One region of the Rhodopseudomonas sp. G2_2311 genome, then DNA from elsewhere that is predicted to be linked to it. Evidence: predicted binding sites of a transcription regulator. Region 1 holds the regulator's gene; each other region holds the start of a gene.
What was found. Region 1 encodes PhoB, which activates phosphate uptake and scavenging genes when phosphate is short. Its sites were predicted from a motif close to TGTCATNNANCTGTCAT; they were not measured.
Positions count from the first base shown of each region.

Region 2: the regulator PhoB is predicted to act here: its motif matches at 2,722-2,738, upstream of VRZ08_RS09800 (esterase-like activity of phytase family protein).
Region 3: the regulator PhoB is predicted to act here: its motif matches at 2,371-2,387, upstream of VRZ08_RS06750 (DUF47 domain-containing protein).

Region 1 is NZ_JAZDRK010000014.1:1,115-6,832, forward strand. Features, by position in the region: gene VRZ08_RS17340 (aspartate aminotransferase family protein) at 1-1,186, opposite strand, end outside; gene VRZ08_RS17345 (GcrA family cell cycle regulator) at 1,663-2,172, shown strand; gene phoB (phosphate regulon transcriptional regulator PhoB) at 2,522-3,235, opposite strand; gene phoU (phosphate signaling complex protein PhoU) at 3,309-4,025, opposite strand; gene pstB (phosphate ABC transporter ATP-binding protein PstB) at 4,049-4,870, opposite strand; gene pstA (phosphate ABC transporter permease PstA) at 4,867-5,718, opposite strand, start outside.
Region 2 is NZ_JAZDRK010000004.1:438,590-444,307, reverse strand. Features, by position in the region: gene VRZ08_RS09810 (methyl-accepting chemotaxis protein) at 1-683, shown strand, start outside; gene VRZ08_RS09805 (hypothetical protein) at 697-1,104, shown strand; gene VRZ08_RS09800 (esterase-like activity of phytase family protein) at 1,300-2,655, opposite strand; gene mbfA (iron exporter MbfA) at 2,836-3,807, shown strand; gene VRZ08_RS09790 (methyl-accepting chemotaxis protein) at 3,939-5,718, shown strand, end outside.
Region 3 is NZ_JAZDRK010000003.1:274,792-280,509, forward strand. Features, by position in the region: gene VRZ08_RS06745 (DUF4407 domain-containing protein) at 1-1,855, opposite strand, end outside; gene VRZ08_RS06750 (DUF47 domain-containing protein) at 2,456-3,100, shown strand; gene VRZ08_RS06755 (inorganic phosphate transporter) at 3,115-4,125, shown strand; gene sugE (quaternary ammonium compound efflux SMR transporter SugE) at 4,233-4,547, opposite strand; gene VRZ08_RS06765 (peptide chain release factor 3) at 4,778-5,718, shown strand, end outside.

The sequences.
Region 1 (5,718 bases):
GCCCGGCAAGCGTGATGCAGGCGCGCTCCAGTCGCCCGATCGCGTCATCAAGCTCGGCCTCGCTGACGATCAGCGGCGGCAGCAGTCGCACGACGTTGTCGCCGGCGCCGACGGTGAGCAGCTTCTCGGCCCGCAGCGCCGCGATCAGCTCCGGCGATGGCACCACCGCCTTGAGGCCGAGCAGCAAGCCTTCGCCGCGGATTTCGCTGACGACGCGCGGATGCCGATCGACGACACCGGCAAGCTTCTGTTTCAGCAGCAGCGACATCTTCTTGACGTGGTCGAAGAAGCCCGGCTGCAGCATGATGTCGAGCACAGCGTTAGCGGCCGCGACGGCCAGCGGATTGCCGCCGAAGGTCGAGCCGTGTGCGCCTGGCGCCATGCCCTTCGCGGCTTCCGCGGTCGACAGGCAGGCGCCGATCGGAAAGCCGCCGCCGAGCGCCTTGGCCAGCGACATCAAATCCGGCGCGACGCCGACCCGCTTATAGGCGAACAGTTCGCCGGTGCGGCCCATGCCGGTCTGGACTTCGTCGAAGATCAGCAGCAGGCCGTGCGCGTCGCACAGCTCCCGCAGGCCGCGGAAGAACGCCAGCTCCGGCGAGCGCACGCCGCCCTCGCCCTGCAGCGGCTCGATCAGGATCGCGGCGGTGGTCGGACCGATCGCGGCCTTCACCGCATCGAGGTCACCGAGCGGCAACTGATCGAAACCGTCGAGCGGCTTGCCGTAGCCTTCCAGGTACTTTGCCGCGCCGGTGGCGGCGAGCGTGCCGAGCGTGCGGCCGTGGAACGCGCCCTCGAAAGTAATCACCCGGGTGCGCTCGGGCTCGCCCTTGGAGAAGTGATAGTGCCGCGCCATCTTCAGCGCGCACTCGACCGCTTCAGCACCCGAATTGCAGAAGAACACCTTGTCGGCAAAGCTCTGTTCACACAGCCGCGCCGCCAGCTTCTCGCCGTCGGGGCTCTTGAACAGGTTGGACATGTGCCACAGTTTGGTCGCCTGCTGCTGCAAGGCTTCGACCAGATGCGGATGGCAATGGCCGAGCGCGTTGACGGCGACGCCGCTGGTGAAGTCGAGGTAGCGCTCGCCATCAGTTCCGTGCAGCCAGACACCTTCGCCGCGCTCGAACGCGACATCCGCTCTGGCGAAAACCGGGAGGAGATGGGACGTTGAAGCGCTCTGAGACATGGCCGATCCGATCGGAAAATAGCGGGCCGCCGGCCGGCCGCGTCACGCGCATGACACGAACGCAGTCTGGGACAACGTACCCCGGAAACGAAACGTGCCGCCTTTCCAGGCGGCACGTGGGATTATTCTAGAAGCGTCGAACTCACTGTCAACACGGAGCTTCGACGAAGTGCTGCCAGAAAGCAGCACTCGCGCTGTTTGTTGTGGCTTCGCGGACTCACTCACAGGAGAAGGTGTGGACGCACCGGGTCGGACTCTTGCGCGCGAGTCACGGCATATTGTAGCCTTTTGACTGTCGGGTACGACATCTCGTGCGCGGTTTGTAATCCATTTCGAGTTCTCGGATGAGGCGTAACGCCGGGGCGGCAAGGGTCGTCCGGCGAGCGCTAAGGGATTCTGACAGCTGAGATTTTGACGACCTCACAGCCGCGGTTCCGCGCCGCCCTTCGGCGCCCGCGGCAGGAAGGGATAGAACTATGACGGCATTGACCTGGACCGACGAGCGCGTCGAGCAGTTGAAGAAATTGTGGGAGGGCGGGCTGTCGGCGAGTCAAATTGCCGCCGAGCTTGGCAACGTCACCCGCAATGCCGTGATCGGCAAGGTCCACCGCCTCGGCCTGTCGGGCCGGGCCAAGAGCCCCACGTCGGCAGCGCCGCGGCCGCGCAAGGCGCGCCCGGTGCAGCAGATGATGAGGGTGACCCGCCCGGTGGCGCGCGGCAACACCGCGCTGGCGCACGCTTTCGAAGTGGAAGCCGAGCCCGATCCGATCGCCTTCGACAACGTGGTTCCGATGAACCAGCGCCTGTCGCTGCTGGAACTCAACGAAGCCACCTGCCACTGGCCGGTCGGCGATCCGTCGAGCCCGGAATTCTTCTTCTGCGGCGGCAAGTCGCTGCCGGGCCTGCCCTACTGCGCGCATCACTCGCGCATCGCCTATCAGCCGGTCGGCGATCGCCGCCGCGCAGCTCCCAAGACCACGCGCTAGACTGACGCCGCCTGCCCGAGGCCGCGGCAAACCGCGCGTGCAGCGCAGGGCTGCGCCATACCTCCAAACTGTCATCGCCCGCAAAAGCGGGCGACCCAGTATTCCAGAGCGTCGGTTACTTCCCCCCACTCACTGCAGTACTGGATCCTCCGCCTTCGCGGAGGATGACGCTGCTATGTTGGGCTGAGGCCGCGGCTGAACGATTGCAAAAGCGATAGAGTCGACAAACGCCGCCATCGCGTCGTTCCCACGTGTCGCTAAATCACGCTCGCGGTCATCGTGATTTGAAACGAGTGTCTTGGTGGGCACGCTTCGCTTTGCCCACCCGACGTCGCAAACCTGCTAACAACTACGACGGGCTGCCTTCGACCTTGGCGAAGCGGTCGTCGAGGGCGTAGCCGGCGCCGCGAACGGTGCGGATCGGGTCCTGCTCGCGGCCGATATTGAGCAGCTTGCGCAGACGGCCGATATGCACGTCGACGGTGCGCTCATCGATATAGATATCGCGGCCCCAGACGCCGTCGAGCAGCTGCTCGCGGCTGAACACCCGGCCCGGGTGCTCCAGGAAGAATTCGAGCAGGCGATACTCGGTCGGGCCGAGATCGATCGGCCGACCGGACCGCGCCACCCGGCGCTTGTCGCGATCGAGCTCGAGATCACCATACGCCAGCACGGTAGCGAGCCGCTCCGGCGCCGCGCGGCGCAGCAAGCCCTTCACCCGCGCCAGCAGCTCCGGCACCGAGAACGGCTTGACGATGTAATCGTCCGCCCCGGTGGCGAGCCCGCGGACGCGCTCGCTTTCCTCGCCGCGCGCGGTGAGCATGATGATCGGCAGTTGCTTGGTGTCGCTGCGCGCCCGCAGGCGGCGGCACAGTTCGATGCCGGACAGGCCCGGCAGCATCCAGTCCAGCACCACCAGATCCGGAATCCGCTCCTTCATCCGGGTGTCGGCGTCGTCGCCGCGCGCCACCGTCTCGACCTCGTAACCTTCGGATTCCAGATTGTATCGCAGCAGCGTCGTCAGCGCTTCCTCGTCTTCAACTACCAGAATGCGCGCAGCCATCGTCGTCCTCGTCTCAGTGTCGTCTCGATCCGTCCCATGGCGCCGGCCCGGCGGGCCGGCCGCCAGAGCAGCGTCAGTTGCCGGGCGTCGCGTTGGCGAACGTGGTCATGTCGCCCTTCGGACGCTTGTCCATGATCTGCTGGCCCTCGATCATGTAGAACACCGTCTCGGCGATGTTGGTCGCATGATCGCCGATCCGCTCGATGTTCTTGGCGCAGAACATCAGGTGGATGCAGAACGAGATGTTGCGCGGATCTTCCATCATGTAGGTGAGCAGCTCGCGGAACAGCGAGGTGCAGATCGCGTCGACTTCCTCGTCGCCGTTCCACACCACCATCGCGGCCGGCAGATCGTGCGCCGTGTAGGCATCGAGCACGGCCTTGACCTGCGACTGCACCAGATCGGTCATGTGTTCGAGGCCGCGGATCAGCTTCAACGGATGGAAGTCGTTGTCGATCGCGTTGACGCGCTTGGCGATGTTCTTCGACAGATCGCCGATCCGCTCGAGATCGGTGGCGACGCGCATCGCGCCGACGATTTCGCGCAGGTCGATCGCCATCGGCTGACGCCGCGCGATGGTCAGCACCGCGCGCTCTTCGATACTCCGCTGCATCTGGTCGATCTCGGCGTCGGCCGCGACCACGCGCGAGGCCAGCGCGACGTCTCGCCGGATCAGCGCATCGACCGAGTCGACGATCTGGCGCTCGGCCAATCCGCCCATCTCCGCAACCAGCCGGGTCAGATCCTGCAGATCGCCGTCGAACGCCTTGGTGGTATGTTCGAATCCCATATCCGTGCTCCTCGCCCGCCGCGTCAGCCGAACCGGCCGGTGATGTAGTCCTGGGTGCGCCGATCGCTCGGCGAGGTGAAGATCTTGTTGGTCGGGCCGAACTCGATCAGCTCGCCGAGATACATGAAGGCAGTCGACTCCGACACGCGCGCCGCCTGCTGCATGTTATGGGTCACGATCGCGATCGTGTATTGTTCCTTCAGCTCGTCGATCAGCTCTTCGATCTTGGCGGTGGAGATCGGGTCGAGCGCCGAGCACGGCTCGTCGAACAGGATCACTTCCGGCCGCACCGCGATGGTGCGGGCAATGCACAGCCGCTGCTGCTGACCGCCCGACAGGCTGAGGCCGGAAGCGTTGAGCTTGTCTTTGACTTCGTTCCACAGCGCCGCGCCGCGCAGCGCCTTCTCGACACGTCCGTCCATCTCGGACTTTGAGATCTTCTCGTACAGCCGGACGCCGAACGCGATGTTCTCATAGATCGTCATCGGGAACGGCGTCGGCTTCTGGAACACCATGCCGACCCGCGCGCGCAGCAGGTTGAGGTCGAGCTTGGGGTCGAGGATGTTGGTGTTGTCGAGCAGCACCTGCCCCTCGGCGCGCTGCCCCGGATACAGATCATACATCCGGTTGAAGATGCGCAGCAGGGTCGACTTGCCGCAGCCCGACGGACCGATGAACGCGGTGACGCGGTTGGTGGCGAGCGCCAGATTGATGTGCTTCAGGGCGTGGTTCTGACCGTAGTAGAAATTGAGGTCGCGCACGGTCACCTTGGCCGGGCCGTCCGGCTGGGCGCCGATCGGCGGCATCGCGGACGGAACGCTGGTGGCGATCGAGATCTCGGTCATTTCGTGGTCCTCTCGGCGCCGATGATGCGCGCGCCAATGTTCAGGGCAAGCACGGTCAGGGTGATCAGCAGCGCGCCGGTCCAGGCGAGTTGCTTCCAGTAAGCGTAGGGGCTCTGGACGAAGTTGTTGATGGTCACCGGCAGGTTGGCCATCGTCTTGGTCAGATCCAGGCTGAAGAACTGGTTGCTGAGCGCGGTGAACAGCAGCGGCGCGGTCTCGCCGGCGACGCGCGCGGTCGCCAACAGGATGCCGGTGATCAGGCCGGCGCGGGCGGCGCGATAGGCGATCCGGCGGATCACCAGCGAGCGCGGCAGGCCGAGCGCCGAGGCGGCTTCGCGCAGCGAACTCGGCACCAGCAGCAGCATGTCTTCGGTGGTGCGCACCACCACCGGGATCACGATCACCGCCAGCGCCAGCGCGCCGGCGAGCGCCGAGAACCGGCCCATCGTCACCACCACCGCGCCGTAGATGAACAGGCCGATGATGATCGAGGGGGCGCTGAGCAGGATGTCGTTGATGAAGCGGATCACCGAGGTGAGCTTGTCGTACTTGCCGTATTCGGCCAGATACGTACCGGCGAACAGCCCGAGCGGCGCGCCGATTCCGACGCCCAGAATGGTCATCAGCACCGAGCCGACGATCGCGTTCAGAAGACCGCCCTCGCTTGAGCCGGGCGGCGGCGTGTTCTGGGTGAACACTTCGAGATTGAGGCCGGCAAGGCCATTCCAGAACAGCGTGAACAGGATCAGCGCCAGCCAGGTGACGCCGAACAGCGCCGCCCCCGAACACAGCACCTTGATCACAAGGTCGTTGCGGTGACGCCGCTTGTAGATCGGGTTGTCGAGATG
Region 2 (5,718 bases), on a different contig from region 1:
ATTCGGCATCCGGCATGGTCGGCACCGTGGCGTCGGCCTCCGAGCAGCTCTCGAGTTCGGTGCAGGAAATCTCGCGACAGGTCGACCAGTCGCGCTCGGTGGCGAGCAAGGCGGTGAGCGACGCCGAGCAGACCAACGGGACGGTGATGCAACTCTCGGTCAGCGCCGAGAAGATCGGCGAGGTCGTGCAGCTGATTCACTCGATCGCATCGCAAACCAATTTGCTGGCGCTCAACGCCACGATCGAAGCGGCGCGCGCCGGCGAGTCGGGGCGCGGCTTTGCGGTGGTGGCGAGTGAAGTGAAGGCACTGGCGAGCCAGACCGCGAAGGCGACCGAAGAAATCTCCGCGCAGGTCGCGGCGATGCAGTCCTCGACCGCCAGTGCGGTGCAGTCGATCGGCGGCATCACCGCGACAATCGGCGAGATCAACAAGATCACCGTGGCGATTGCGACGGCTGTCGAACAACAGGGGGCTGCGACGCAGGAAATCGCCCGCAACATTCAGTCGGTTGCGGCCGGTTCCAGCGAGATCAGCGATCACATCGGCGGCGTGAGTTCCGCCGCCCAAGCTACCGGCGACGCGGCTTCGCAGGTGCTGTCGCATGCGCAGGCGCTCGACAGCCAATCTGGTGCACTGCAATCGGCGGTCGACGACTTCCTCCGCAAGATTCGCGCCGCTTGATCGTGCGCTAGGCTTGAACCTTTTGGCCTCCAGTGGTGACAATTCTCTGCTGGGGGGATGCGTGAAGGACGAGAGACAACGCATGCCCATGATGTTGCAAGGCACCGTCGCTTTCGAACCTGAATTCGTCGGCAATCTGGCGTGGCTCACCCGCGCGTTGATTGCCCGCGACATCGATCCGGATGGTGTGACCATCGCCAAGGATCTGGCCGGCGTCGGTGCGCCGCCGCGCGCGGCCGGCTTACGCTACGTCTACACGGTCTCGACCGGCGATTCGGATTTCGTCGTGATCGAAACCAGCGACGCGCGGTTTCTCGAACAGTTTCTAGGCCGCCTCGAATCCGCCGACGACACGCCGTCGGCTCTGCCGCCCAAAGGCATGTTCGCGCGCCTGACCCGCTGGATGTCACCGCCGGCGTGATCGGCGACGGGCGACACCCAGGCGTACTGCAGCGGTGCTCGCTTTCACGACGTCATTCCGGGGCGCGCCGACAGGCGCGAACCCGGAATCTCGAGATGTTGAAGTAACGCCGCAGGACCGCACCGCGAGGTTCCGGGTTCACGCGCTGATGCGCGTGCCCCGGAACGACGGCAGTGCTTACGTCGGCTGTGGCGCTTACTTCGCCTTCAGGAAGTCAGCGACTTCGAGCAGCACGAATTCGTTGTCGTCGGCCTTGTTGGGATCGCGGCTCGACGAGAACGGCAGGTTGTTGTCGTTGCCGACGATGATGTGGCGGTCGTCGACCTTGTCGACGTTCTCGATGGTGAAGAACGGGAACGCCAGCACGCCGTCGGTCAGCGGCTTCTTCGCCTTCTTGTCCGGATCGCGGATCTTCATCAGGTCGATGAAGCCGATCTTGTTCACCGGCTTGCCGGCGTTCGCATCGGTCAGCTCGATCTTGTAGACGCGCTTGAACTTGGCGAGATCGTTGAAGCAATCGGTGCCGGTCTTGCCTTCGGGGCAGGCCTTGTCCTTGGTGCCTTCGCCGTTGTCACGCTCGATCACCAGGCCGTGGGTGGCGTCGATCATGTTGAAGTCGCCGATCGCGTTGCCGTTCTGCTCGAACACGTAATGCCAGGAACGGCCGGTGAACTTCTTCTGCGCGACGTCGAATTCGAGGATGCGCGAGGCTTCCTTGCCGTCGACCTTTTCCCAGTCCTTCTTGTCGGCGTCCCACAGCGGGCCTTCGAGCAGGCCGTACAGGAACTTGCCGTCCTTGGAGGCGGCGAAGCCTTCGTAGCCCTTGGAGCGCTTCAGGTTGACGCCGGTGTAGGTCGCGCCCGGCGCGCCAGGCGACTGAACCGACCAATGATCCGGCGACTTGATCGGCTTGCCGTCGGCCATGCTCTCATAGACGCCGATGATCTTGCCGGTCAGGTCGGCTTCGATGATGTAGGGGCCGAACTCGTCGCCGATCCAGAACCGGTCGCCGATGATCTGGAAGCCTTCGGTGTCGAAGTCGGCGCCGGTCAGATAGCGCTTGTCGGTGTCTTCGTGGACGATGCGGAACGGCACCTTCTTGTCCGGATCGTGCAGGAACACGGTCTGCTTGCGATCGACCGTGCCGGTCGCCCAGTCGATCTTGTAGTTGTCCAGATACAGCATCGAGTCGGCCGAGTTGTAGCGCGAGCCGAAGCCGTTGTCGGTCAGCACCCAGAAGGTGCCGTCCGGCATCGCCTTGATGCCGGAATGGCCCTGCAGCGGCTGGCCCTTGAACGGCACCGACACGCCGGTCGGACGGCCGTTGGACTTGCCCATCACGCTGCCCTGCGCTTCGACGCGCTGGCCGGTGGTGTACTTGCCCGAGGTCTTCAGATCGGCCGGTGCATCGGCCGGCGCGTCGACGAACGAGGCCGCCGGCAGCACCGCATGGCCGGCGAGAGTGGCGGGAAATTCGCCTTCGGTTTGCGCCAGCGCGGCGGACGTCGCCAGCGCAAAGACCGCGACCGAACCGAGCAGTAGTTTTCGCATGAACAGCCTCCTGGAATGGAAAGCCGGTCTTGTGGCGGCGCTCGGTCACAGAGGCCTGACGGATCGATGAAGCGACGATGACGGCCCCTGCGACCAATTGGCCACCCGCCGCCGAGCTCGGCTTTGACTCCCCTGGCCGGCGACCCTATTTAGAAGCGTTCTAAACTTGCGGGTGCTGAAATGAAGGCGTTTTCCGACCTCACCGAGCGTGAAATCCTGGCCGTCGCCATCTCGGGCGAGGAGGAAGACAGCCGGATCTATCTGGCGTTCGCCGAGGATCTGGCCGAGCGTTACCCCGATTCCGCGCGCGTGTTCACCGAGATGGCGCAGCAGGAAAAGGGCCATCGCCACATGCTGCTGCGGATGTACGAGCAGCGATTCGGGCCCGACTTGCCGCCGATCCGCCGCGAGGACGTCAAAGGCTTCATCCGCCGCCGCCCGATCTGGCTGACCCGCAATCTGCCGCTCGACCGCATCCGCAAAGAAGCCGAGACGATGGAGTTCGAGGCGCAGCGCTTCTACGAGCGTGCCGCCGAACGCGCCACCGACGTCCACATCCGCAAGCTGCTGTCCGACCTCGCCGAGTTCGAGAAGCGTCACGAGCAGCGCGCCACCCAGCTCACCGACAAGATCCTCACCCCCGATGCGCGCAGCGCCGAGGATCACGCCGCGCGGCGGATGTTCGTGCTGCAATACGTCCAGCCGGGACTCGCCGGCCTGATGGACGGCTCGGTGTCGACGCTGGCGCCGCTGTTCGCTGCCGCCTTCGCGACCCATCAGAACTGGCAGACCTTCCTGGTCGGTCTCGCCGCCTCGATCGGCGCCGGCATTTCGATGGGCTTTGCCGAAGCGCTGTCCGACGACGGCTCGATGACCGGGCGCGGCTCGCCGTGGCTGCGCGGCGGCATCTGCGGACTGATGACCACGCTCGGAGGCCTCGGTCACACGCTGCCGTATCTCGTGCCTGATAGTTGGGCCAACGCGTTCTGGATCGCGACCGGGATCGCCGCGCTGGTGGTGTTCGTCGAACTGTGGGTGATCGCTTACGTCCGCGCCAGATACATGGACACGCCGTTCCTGCACGCGGTGTTCCAGATCGTGCTGGGCGGCGTCATCGTGCTCGGCGTCGGCATCCTGATCGGCGGCGCTTAGTCCCGCTGTTACATGCGGGATTCAACCTAAGTCGTAGTCTGAACCCGGCTTTCCTCGTAGACGCACGAGGCGTTTGCTTAAGCAATTCCAAACAGCCGGCGATCAGCATGGGGCTCTCCTAGGAGTGCCCCATGTCGTTCTCGTTCAAATCCATCCGCAAAATTCAGGTCAAGATCGCGCTGGTCGCCGGCCTCTGCCTGACCGGCGCCAGCCTGATCCTGATCGGCTACAGCGTCCTGTCGGCGCAGAGCACGCATCACTACGTCACCTCCGAGGTGATGAAGCTGGTCGATCAGCAGACCAAGGAAAGCCTGCTCAACCGCGCCACCTCCGAAGCCTCGGTGATCAAGGCCGAGCTTGACCTCGGGCTCGACTCCGCGCGCAACATGGCGCACGCCTTCGAGGTCCTGGCCGATCCGAACAACGCGGGCACCACCGACGGCAACCGCCGCCTGCAGCTCAATGCGGTGCTCAAGAACACGCTGGAGCAGAACCCGGCCTTCAACGGCACCTACTCGGCCTGGGAGCCGAACGCGCTCGACGGCAACGACGTTGCGTTCAAGGGCCGCCAGACGATGGGGTCGGACAACACCGGCCGTTTCCTGCCGTATTGGACTCGCAGCGCCAGCGGTTCGATCGCGGTGCAGCCGCTGGTCGAATACGATAGCCAGGAGCGGCATCCAAACGGCCTGGTGAAGGGCGCGTGGTTCATCAATCCGAAGGCGACCGGCAAGGAGAACATCCTCGGGCCGCTGCCCTACATCGTGCAGGGCAAGGCAGTATTCCTCGCCACCATGTCGGTGCCGATCAAGATCGACGGCAAGTTCGTCGGCGTCGCCGGTGCGGACTACAATCTCGACTTTGTGCAGAAGCTCGCCACCCAGGCCAACCGCTCGCTGTTCGGCGGCAAGGGCAAGGTCGCGATCCTCAACGACACCGGCCTGATCGTCGCCAACAGCGCCAATCCGGAATCGATCGGCAAGGCGGCGTCGAGCGCCGATCCGCGCTGGTCGGAGAGCCTGGCGATCGTCAAGGAAGGCAAGGGCACGGTGCTCGACGATCCGAAGTGGGATAACGTCGAGGTCTACTCGCCGATCTCGGTGGGGCGGACCGGCACGCCGTGGTCGGTGCTGATCTCGGTGCCGCGCAAAGTGGTGCTGGCCTCGGCCCATGAGCTCGACACCGCGCTGAACGAGCGCGCCAATTCGGCGATGTTCTGGCAGCTCGGCGCCGGCATCCTGGTTGTGGTGCTCGCCATCACGGTGATCGCGTTCGCAGCCCGCAGCATCGCCCGTCCGATCGGCGATTGCGCCACCTTTGCGGACGGCATCGCCAAGGGCGAGCTCGACCAGAAGCTGGCGATCGAACAGGCGGACGAAGTCGGCGTGCTCGCCGCCTCGCTGCGCACCATGCAGGGCGAGCTCAAACGCAGCATCGCGCAGCGTGCGGAGGATCAGGCCAGCGCCGATCTGGCGCGCCGTCGCGACATGAACGACATGGCCGACAAGTTCGAATCCGCGGTCGGCAAGATCGTCGAAACGGTGTCGTCGGCCTCGACCGAACTCGAAGTCTCGGCCGGCCGGCTGACCACGACGGCGGAGCGTTCGCAGCAACTGACCTCGATGGTCGCCTCGGCGTCCGAAGAAGCCTCGTCGAACGTGCAGTCGGTTGCCACGGCGACCGAGGAGATGTCGGCCTCGGTCGACGAGATCAGCCGGCAGGTGCAGGAGTCCTCGCGGATCGCCAACGAGGCGGTCAACCAGGCTCAGAAGACCAACGACCGCGTCGGCGAGCTCGCCAAGGCCGCGACTCGCATCGGCGACGTCGTCGAGCTGATCAACACCATCGCCGGCCAGACCAACCTCTTGGCGCTCAACGCCACCATCGAGGCGGCGCGCGCCGGCGAGGCCG
Region 3 (5,718 bases), on a different contig from region 1:
CGACCGCGTAGGCCTCGCGCCGCGCCGAGCCGCGCCGCGGCATGATCAGGTTGCGAACGTCGAGGTCGCTGGCTTCGTAGTCCGGTTCGGCGAAGTCGCGGCCGCCATAGTCGCGGACCGCGTAGTCGCGTGCGACGAATTGCGGCTGGGCACGCCGAGCGGTGGCGCGGCGCGGCCGGTCGTCATAGCGGTCGTAGTCGTGGCGGCGAGCGAACTCCCGGCGTTCGACCTCGCGCGGATCGTACTCGTCATAGCCGCCATCGCTGTCGCGACCGCCGTAGCGCCGCCATTCATAGGCGCGGCGATCGTCGCGGCGGCGCATCTCCTCGTACTCGGCCTCGTCATCGTAGGACGCATGCTCGAAGCTGCGCGGGCGCTCCGCCGGGCGCTGCGGTGCGGGGGGCGGTTCTTCGGCGCGCACCGGCTCTTGGGTCACCGGTTGTGGTTTCGGTGGTTGCGCCGGTGGCTGCACGGCTGCGACCGAAGCCGGCGCCGCGGGATGGACCGCTGCGGCCACCGCGGCTGCGGGAGTGGGCTTTGGCGCTTCGTCCTCGAGGTCTTCGTTGTTCTCGATGCGCTGCCGCGCGCGTTCGACCTGCGCCTGAATCTTCGCGGCATAGACGCTCGGCGGCGAGAAGAAGATTTTCGCAACCACCGGAACGATTTCCAGGAAGATGATGAAGCAGCGGGTCATCCACGAGAACAGCGTCATGGTGGCGCCGTCACGCGGGTCGTTCTTCAATTCCTGATACGCGGCGATCCGGGTCAGCGGATCGAATTTGTCTTTCTTCTCCTGGTAATAGGAGTCCGCCATCACCTTCTTGCGGAAGTCGGCGACGCTTGCGGCCTTGTCGATTTCGAACTGCTTCAGGTCGGCGCGGGCCGCATCGATCCGCTGCTGCAGCGCATCGGCGCGCGCCTTGATCGCCCCGCGCTCCTGCTCGCGGGCGCCGAGCGCGTCCGCGGTGATCTTGGCTTGAGCGGCGCGGAGATCGTCGCGGCGGACGTGGAGCTGGGCGATCTCGGCTTCACGCTCGGCGCGCTGCGCCTGGAAGGCCTGGCGCTGCTTCCTGGCGAATTCGTAGCGGGGGCCTGCGCCGGGGCGGCCGGAATTGTTCGGCGTCGCTTTCAGGCCGAACTCTTCGGCGTTCATGTCGGCGATGTAGCGCTGGATCGTCTTGTCGATCTCGGCGATGTCGGCGCGGATGCCGGCCTCGCGGGTCGCCAGCGCGCGGATCTGCTGCTCGATGTCCTCGGTGCGGGCCTGGGTGGTCGGCTCCGGCTTCGGCTGCTCGGTGAGGGCGTCGCGGTGGAGCGCCTCGAGCTGTTCGATGTCGGCGAGCCGGCGCTTGGCTTCGGCGTTCAGCCCGGCTTCGAAACTTGCGATCTTGTCGTAGATCGGCTGGTTGGCGGCGACGCGGTCGGCTTCGATCTTCTCGTTGATGGTCGAGGAGAAGATCGCGAGTTCCAGGAACATCGCGATCACCCAGGCGAGCCCGAACGACAGCAGCAGCCGGATGCCGACGCGGACGAACCGCCAGGCGGTCTGCTTGGCCTCGGCGCGCGACTGGATCGCAGAGGTGTTCCACAGCGTGCCCTGATAGAACCAGTCGGACTGGCACAGCGCGCGGTCGAACATCAGCACGGTCAGCGCGATCACCGTCGAGACCAGCAGCCGGGTCCATATATTGTCGATCATGTAGCCGGTGGCGTGGAACGACACGCCGAGCACGACCACGAACGACAGACAGAGCGATGCACCGAGATGCGTGGCCCATAATTTGTCGGAGGGCGGGCAGCTCTGAAGAGTCTTGCGATCGACGCCAGCGATGATGCCAAGAACGCGTTGAATCATGGCCGCCCAGTTCTGCGGTGACATGCGCCGCGGTTTGGTTGTGACAGGTCGGTCGAGTCTAACAGAGCGTAAACAAATTCAATACGAGGCGACGTTTAGTAGGCGAGTCACCAGGCTCCGATTTGATCTCAGCAGTTGCTGCTAAGTGACCGTGATCGATTGCAAACTTGCTGAGTTGGAGAGGCGGGGAGGCGGCCTTCGCCGTCCTCAATATTTTGTCGTGATGGTGGGGGCGGACACGTCCGTCCATTCCTCGATTACCACTGCTAAGCGACCTCTCGGGGATCGATTTCACATCAGCGCGTTGAAGTGATTCGCGAGCTAGCGAGACCCGGGCCGTGACAACGGTGTCCGCCGGCAACCCGGCGGCGGCGCGAAACCTGTGGACGAGGGGGGACGGCGATTGCCGAAATGTCCCGATCCCGTGCCGTCCGATCGCGGACAGGACCGGTCCGCGGCTCCCACGTCCAGTCGGTCCGGAATGGACGGTTGCCTGTGAGCCTCTGAAGTGTTTTATGACGCCGGTGTGACGCGGTCGGGCGTCTCCGGCCTCCCACGGCCGATCTACGAACCCGCGTTACGTCAACCGGATAGCTCCCGATGCTACGATACTTTCGAGCCTTTCTGCCCAAGGAAGAGAGGTTCTTCGACCTGTTCGCCCAGCACACGCATACAGTCGTGCAGGGAGCCCAGGCGCTGCAGGACATGCTGCGCGGCGGCGATGAGACGCTGGTGCACTGCCAGCGCGTCAGCCATTTCGAATCCGAGGCCGACAGCATCACCCGCGAGGTGCTGACCGCGGTGCGCCGCACCTTCATCACGCCGTTCGACCGGGTCGACATCAAGAACCTGATCAACTCGATGGACGACGCCATCGACCAGATGCAGCAGACCGCCAAGGCGGTGATCCTGTTCGAGGTCCGCGAGTTCGAGCCGCCGATGCGCGAGATCGGGTCGCTCCTGGTCGAAAGCGCCAATCTGGTCGGGCGCGCGGTGCCGCTGATGCAGTCGATCGGGCCGAACCTGCAGATGCTGACGGCGATGACCGAGGAGATCACCAAGCTGGAAGGCCGGGTCGACGATCTCCACGACATCGGGCTGAAGGAACTGTTCCTCAAGCACCGTAACGCCAACACCATGGATTACATCGTCGGCGCCGAGATCTACGACCACCTCGAAAAGGTCGCTGACCGTTTCGACGACGTCGCCAACGAGATCAATTCCATCGTCATCGAGCAGGTCTAGGGCAGGGGCCGGCCGTGGACGCTTCGCTCGGGCTGCCCATCCTGGTCGGGTTGATCGCCGTCGCACTGCTGTTCGACTTTCTGAACGGCCTGCACGACGCCGCCAATTCGATCGCCACCATCGTCTCGACCCGGGTGCTGCGGCCGCAATATGCGGTGTTCTGGGCGGCCTCGTTCAATTTCATCGCTTTCATGGTGTTCGGCCTGCACGTCGCCAACACCATTGGCACCGGCATCATCGAGCCCAGCGTGATCGACGCCTCGGTGATCTTCGCGGCGCTGACCGGGGCGATCGTCTGGAACCTGGTGACCTGGGGGCTCGGCATTCCCTCGAGCTCGTCGCATGCGCTGATCGGCGGTCTGCTCGGCGCCGGCCTCGCCAAGGCCGGGCTGTCGGCGGCGGTGTGGAGCGGCCTGACCAAGGCGCTGCTGGCGATCGTGTTGTCGCCGCTGGTCGGCTTCTTGCTGGCGCTGGTGCTGGTCGCGATCGTGTCGTGGGCGTCGGTGCGGTCGACGCCATTCGCGGTGGACCGCGCCTTCCGCATTCTGCAGTTCGCCTCTGCTTCGCTGTATTCGCTCGGCCACGGCGGCAACGACGCCCAGAAGACGATGGGCATCATCGCGGTGCTTTTGTATTCACAGGGCTATCTCGGCAGCGAGTTTTCGGTGCCGTTCTGGGTGGTGCTGTCGTGCCAGGCGGCGATGGCGCTCGGCACGCTGATGGGCGGCTGGCGGATCGTCCGCACCATGGGGCTGCGCATCACCAAGCTGACGCCGATGCAGGGCTTCTGCGCCGAAACCGGCGGCGCCGCGACGCTGTTCATGGCGACCTTCCTCGGCGTGCCGGTGTCGACCACCCACACCATCACCGGCGCCATCGTCGGCGTCGGCGCCGCGCGCCGGATGTCGGCGGTGCGCTGGAACGTGGCGAGCTCGATCGTCTACGCCTGGGTGATCACGATCCCGGCCTCGGCGATCGTCGCGGCGCTGGCGTATTGGGCGACGCGGCTGGTGCCGGCGTTCTGAAGCGGGCTGTCATTGCGAGCGTAGCGAAGCAATCCAAGGCCGGGCATACCGAATCCTGGATTGCTTCGTCGCTTTGCTCTTCGGAATGACGGATGGACTCGTCGGCCTTAGCCCACCAGCTTTAGACCCACAATGCCGGCGACGATCAGGCCGATGCAGGCGAGGCGGCCGACCGTGGCCGGATCGCCGAACAGCGCAATGCCGAGCGCCGCGGTGCCGACCGCGCCGATGCCGCTCCATACCGCATAGGCGGTGCCGATCGGCAGTGTCTTCAGGGCGAGCCCGAGCAGCGCGACGCTGGCGACCATCGCCGACACGGTCAGCGCCGTCGGAACCAAGCGGGTAAAGCCTTCGGTGTATTTCAGGCCGAGCGCCCAGCCGATCTCCATCAGACCGGCGACGAACAGATAGAACCAAGCCATAGCGGCCTCCTTGCGCAACGTCCGGGCAATTTTCATGAGGCCATCCAACGGGATGGCGCGCCGGCGCAATGCGCGGTGGTGAGGAGGCCGGGTCGTCCCGGCCGAAAAGGTGATTTTGAGGTCGTCCTCGATCCCTTATATGAGGGACGCCGTTCCGCCGCGCAACTGCCGGCGCTGCGACCCGCCGGAAGCCCTTGATCGCGCCGGCTTTCCCTGCCACAGGCTGATGAATGTCCGACACCGCTGTTCCGGCCGAAGCGCCGTCCTCGACCCCGTTTTCGCTCGCCCATGAAGTGGCGCGGCGGCGCACCTTTGCGATCATTTCGCATCCTGACGCCGGCAAGACCACGCTGACCGAAAAGCTGCTGCTGTTCGGCGGCGCCATCAATCTCGCCGGCCAGGTCAAGGCCAAGGGCGAGCGCCGCAACACTCGGTCGGACTGGATGAAGATCGAGCGCGACCGCGGCATTTCGGTGGTCACCTCGGTGATGACCTTCGAGTTCGACGGCCTGGTCTTCAACCTGCTCGACACGCCGGGCCACGAGGACTTCTCGGAAGACACCTACCGGACGCTGACCGCGGTCGACTCCGCCGTGATGGTGATCGACGCCGCCAAGGGCATCGAGGCGCGCACCCGCAAGCTGTTCGAGGTCTGCCGGCTGCGCGACATTCCGATCATCACCTTCATCAACAAGATGGACCGCGAGACCCGCGATATCTTCGATCTCTTGGACGAGATCGAGAAGACGCTGGCGCTCGACACCACGCCGATGACTTGGCCGGTCGGGCGCGGCCGCGACTTCCTCGGCACCTACGACGTGCTCGACGGCGGCGTGCGCCTGCTCGAAGGCGGCGGCGCCAAGACCGGCGCGGCCGAGCAGATCACCATCGAGGAACTCGGCAAGCGCCACCCCAATCTCGACGTCGCCGCGGTCAAGGAGGAGCTCGAGCTCGCCACCGAAGCCTGCAAGCCGTTCGACCTCGAGGCGTTTCGCGAAGGCCATCTGACGCCGGTGTATTTCGGCTCGGCGCTGCGCAATTTCGGCGTCGGCGATTTGCTGCAGGGCCTCGGCCGTTACGCGCCGCCGCCGCGCGCGCAGGAGAGCAGCGCCCGCAAGGTCGAAGCCGACGAGCCGAAGATGAGTGCCTTCGTGTTCAAGATCCAAGCCAA